DNA from 2 places in the Enterobacter sp. KBR-315C3_2022 genome. Region 1 is predicted to be linked to the other one. Evidence: predicted binding sites of a transcription regulator. Region 1 holds the regulator's gene; the other holds the start of a gene.
What was found. Region 1 encodes Fur, which represses iron uptake genes when iron is present. Its sites were predicted from a motif close to ATAATAATGAGAACNACTATCAA; they were not measured.
Positions count from the first base shown of each region.

Region 1 (2,455 bases):
CCCTCGGTGCCAAATACGATTTCAAGAATGACCTGGTGCTTGAAGCCGCATTCGGTCAGGCAGAGGGCTTTGTCGATCAATACTTTGCCAAAGCCAGCTACAAGTTTGACGTCGCGGGCTCTCCACTTTCAACCAGCTATCAGTTCTACGGCGCGCGCGATAAGGCCGACAACAATACTATCAACGATATCTACGATGGCACCGCCTGGCTGCAGGCGCTGACCTTCGGCTACAAGGTGGCCGAGGTGGTGGATTTGCGCCTGGAAGGGACGTGGGTGAAGGCGGAAGGGCAGCAGGGTTACTTCCTGCAGCGCATGACGCCAACCTACGCTTCCTCAAACGGTCGTCTCGATATCTGGTGGGATAACCGCTCAGACTTTAACGCCAACGGTGAAAAGGCGGTGTTCTTCGGGGCGATGTATGACCTCAAAAACTGGGATCTGGCGGGCTGGGCCGTCGGCGCGTCCTACGTTTACGCCTGGGATGCAAAACCGGCCGACTGGTTTATCAACGCCGCGGGCCAGCGTGAAGACTACGCGTCCAACAAAATCAAAGAGTCTGCGTACAGCCTGGATGCGATGTACACCGTCCAGGACGGCCGCGCGAAAGGCACCATGTTCAAACTGCACTTCACCCAGTACGACAACCACTCCGATATCCCGAGCTGGGGCGGCGGTTACGGCAACATCTTCCAGGATGAGCGCGACGTGAAGTTCATTGTTATCGCCCCATTCACTATCTTCTGATAAACGCTCTGGCGGGCTAAGGCTCGCCGGAATGGAGACGGCTATGTTTAAGAAAATCGTTCTTGTCGCGGTGATGACCGCCGGGCTTGCAGGCTGCGCAACCTCACCGGGGCCGAAAGAAGATTCGCGGCTGAAAGAGGCGTACAGCGCCTGTATCAATACCGCGCAAGGCTCGCCAGAAAAAATCGAGGCCTGTCAAAGCGTGCTGAACGTGCTGAAAAAAGAGAAGGCGCACGAGCAGTTCGCCACGCAGGAGAACGTCCGGGTGATGGATTATCAGGCCTGCATTCAGGCGCGTAAAACCGGTAACGATCAGGAAGTGGCGAAGCGCTGCGATAAGATCTGGCAGGAAATTCGCAGCAACAACAACTAATACGCTGTTTTTACGCCCGGTGACGCTGCGCCACCGGGCTTTTTTTGGCAAAAAAAAAGCCAACCTTGCGGCTGGCTCAGAGTATGAATAGGGATTACTTGGCGTCGTGCGCGCGGTCGTTTTCGCGGCAATCGCCTTCAGCGCAGTGGCCATACAGGTACAGGCTGTGGTTAGTCAGGCGGATACCGTGACGCGCTGCGATTTCACGCTGGCGTGATTCGATGGAATCATCGCTAAATTCAATCACCTTGCCGCAGTCGAGGCAGATCAGGTGATCGTGGTGGTGCTGCTGAGTCAGTTCGAAAACAGATTTACCGCCTTCAAAGTTATGACGGGTAACAATGCCCGCGTCATCAAACTGGTTCAACACGCGATAGACGGTTGCCAGGCCAATTTCTTCGCCCATGTCGATAAGACGCTTGTAAAGGTCTTCCGCACTGACATGGTGATTATCTGGCCCCTGAAGCACTTCAAGGATTTTTAACCGAGGAAGCGTAACTTTCAGGCCAGCCTTCTTTAATGCGGTATTGTTGTCGGTCATGCGGAATCTGTCCTGTTGCTAAACGATTCACTTCAAAAGAACAAGTGAGAGAGAATGCTCTTGGGATAATGCGTCTCATTATAGAACTGCCACGCCTAAATGAAAACTGCAAGTCTCAAGCAAAGTATGCTTATAAAAATGGGGTATCACCAACAAACTTGTCCGATGAAGCCCACGTTTTACCAGGGGGATATTGTACAGGTCTGGACGAAAAAGTTAAAAGTTTGTAGCAATTAATTTAATCGGTTTGACCTGAACAACGGGCGCAACCGAAGTTGCGCCGCAGGGATATCAGGCGTTGAGGATGTCGTCCAGGTTCAGCTCTTCACGAACCTGCTTCACCCATTTTTCAACGCGTTCGGCGGTCAGTTCTGGCTGACGGTCTTCGTCAATGGCCAGGCCTACAAAGTGATCGTCATCCGCCAGGCCTTTTGAGGCTTCAAAATGATAGCCCGCGGTTGGCCAGTGGCCGACAATCGCCGCGCCGCGCGGCTCGATGATGTCGCGGATGGTGCCCAGCGCATCGCAGAAATATTCCGCGTAGTCTTCCTGATCGCCACAGCCGAACAGGGCGACCAGCTTGCCGTTGAAGTCCACCTCTTCAAGCGTAGGGAAGAAGTCATCCCAGTCGCACTGCGCTTCGCCGTAGTACCAGGTCGGGATGCCCAGCAGCAGGATGTCATAGCCTTCGAGATCTTCTTTGCTGCTCTTGGCGATGTCGTGCACATCGGCAACGTCTTTACCGAGCTGTTTTTGAATGTTTTTTGCGATGTTTTCGGTATTGCCGGTGTCACT
Region 1 covers NZ_JBGKEB010000008.1:83,901-86,355, reverse strand. Annotated here, with positions in the region: gene chiP (chitoporin) at 1-746, shown strand, start outside; gene chiQ (ChiQ/YbfN family lipoprotein) at 790-1,119, shown strand; gene fur (ferric iron uptake transcriptional regulator) at 1,214-1,660, opposite strand; gene fldA (flavodoxin FldA) at 1,952-2,455, opposite strand, start outside.

Region 2 (2,455 bases), on a different contig from region 1:
CCCCCATATCCAGCTCGATCTGCGTAAAGCGCATCCCTTCGACCAGTCCGTCGGGCTTCGGCACGTCCATTAGCGCGCCCATGCCGCCCAGCGACAGGTCGAAAAGGCGAAAGCGGATCTCTTTTTTATCCGGCATTTTGGCTTTGCAGAAGTAGGCGGGATGCAGAGGCGCGCTGATGCGGAAATATTCCCGGCGCTGCACGAACCAAAGGTTCAGCGGCAGCGAGGAGGTGAACGCGGGCAGCCCCTGATAAACGCTCGGCGACAGGCGCGGCAGAACGAACTCCACCTTCGCGCCCTGGGTTTCCGCCATCACCGAAATGTGCTCCGCGCGCAGCACGGCGCGGTTCTCCTGCTCCTGACTGCCAAGGTCGATAATCAGCGCATCCGGCGAGGCGTCCAGAATTTTGCTGATGAACTGGCTGTCGGCCCAGCTGATGCGCAGCGGCACTTCGCCCTTTTGCAGGTCGCGCAGCACCCCCAGTACAGCCAGCGGATTTTGCTTCAGAAACTGCTCACTGTAATTACTCACGCCAGATGGCTCCTCGATGTATCACGGACTGTCTGTGGGTTATCGGCAGCCCGCGGTGAAACTTAATACAAACCGGTGAGTTTTTTTAAGCGTAGGCCAATTTAAGTCGGTGAGTTGAAACTGATTTTCTGACGATGGCCTATACTTAAGCTACTGGCGCAGGAGGGTTTCTGCGCAGGCATTCATCTGCAAGAGGGCATCGCTATGGGTATCATCGCCTGGATTGTTTTTGGTCTTATTGCCGGGGCTATCGCCAAACTGCTTATGCCGGGGCGCGACGGCGGCGGCTTTATTTTGACCTGTGTCCTGGGTGTCGTGGGTGCGGTTGTTGGCGGCTGGCTGGCGACGATGTTCGGCGTCGGCGGGAGCATCAGCGGCTTCAACCTGCACAGCTTCCTGGTGGCCGTGGTCGGCGCCGTCGTGGTGCTGATCGTGTTTCGACTGCTCAGGCGGGCATAAAAAATCTCAGGCGGCTCTCTTCGGAGGGCCGTTTTTTTATTTGCGTATTGATTTGCTAATTGAAATGATAATAATTGTCGTTCACAATATTATATATATCAAGACGACACTATGAACACCACACGTTTCGCGCAAGGCGCGCTGGCAGGAGCCGTAGCGCTGGCATTGCAGGTTCCCGCGTTCGCTGAAGAATCCACCATTCTCGTCACCGGATCGGAGCAGGGAAGCGAGCTGCCCGCCTGGACCAACAGCGCCACCAAGTCCGCGGTGGCCGAAAGTAAAACGCCGCAGGTGATCAACACCGTGTCGGCTCCGCAAATCGAGCAGCGCCACGCCAGCTCCGTAAACGAGATCCTGCGCTACGCCCCTGGCGTGTCGACAGAGGTGCGCGGCAATACCTCCTACATGAGCGAATATAAAATCCGCGGATTCACCGTCGATCAGGAGTTCTACAACGGGCTACAGCTGCCGTACAACGTCACGGGGAACACCAAGGCGCGCATCGATCCGCTGCTGATTGAGAGCGTCGATATCCTCAAGGGGCCATCTTCGGTGCTGTACGGCGGCGGCTCGCCGGGCGGCCTGGTCAATATTCAAAGCAAGAAGCCGCAGAAGGCGGCGAAAACCGAGCTGGGCTTCACCACCGGGAACCGCAATCTGAAGGAGGGCTATCTCGACTCCACCGGCCAGATTGCCGACAGCGACTGGAGCTATCGTCTGCTGGGCAAAGCGACCGAGAACGACGACCAGCCGCACACCACGCGCTATGAAAACTATCTGGTGGCCCCGTCCGTGACCTGGCAGCCGGACGGCAAAACGCGGCTCACCGTCGACGCGCTGGCGCAAAATACCCCGAGCCTGTCGCCGTCTAACCCGCTGCCGCTCTCCTACCTGCGCTCGCAGTACGCCGATCGCCGCGCCTTCGCCGGGGATGAGTGGAGCGGCTTTAAGCAGCGCCAGTGGATGCTGGGCTACAGCTTTGAGCACGAGTTCGACAGCGGCTGGGGCTTCAGCCAGAAGGCGCGCTACTTTGACGTTGATACCCACCAGCGCAGCGTGTACGCCACGGGCACCGGCAGCGAGGTCTATGAGCTGAACCGCTTTGCCTACACCACGGATGAGGATCTTAAGAGCTTTAACATCGACAACCAGGTGACCAAAACCGTGGCGCTGGGCGAGTGGCAGCACCACCTGCTGGCCGGCTTTGACTACCAGAAGATGGACTCGCACTTCCACTACCGCTACGCGTCGGCCGCGACGCCGGGCATCGATATGCGCAACCCGGACTATTCGCAGATTGACGAAGGGGCGCTGGGGCTCTACACCGCGCAGAAAAACCGCCTGAGCTATCAGCAAAACGGCTACTACGTTCAGGATCAGGTTGAGTATGGCGGGCTGAACCTGCTGGCGAGCCTGCGCTACGACGATTACCGCTCCGTCACGACCGACTACCTGAAAAACGGC
Region 2 covers NZ_JBGKEB010000001.1:277,728-280,182, forward strand. Annotated here, with positions in the region: gene AB8804_RS01430 (flagellar brake protein) at 1-532, opposite strand, end outside; gene AB8804_RS01435 (GlsB/YeaQ/YmgE family stress response membrane protein) at 737-991, shown strand; gene AB8804_RS01440 (TonB-dependent siderophore receptor) at 1,103-2,455, shown strand, end outside.
Region 2: a site for Fur is predicted at 1,062-1,084, ahead of AB8804_RS01440 (TonB-dependent siderophore receptor). Genes of this name have one in related genera too.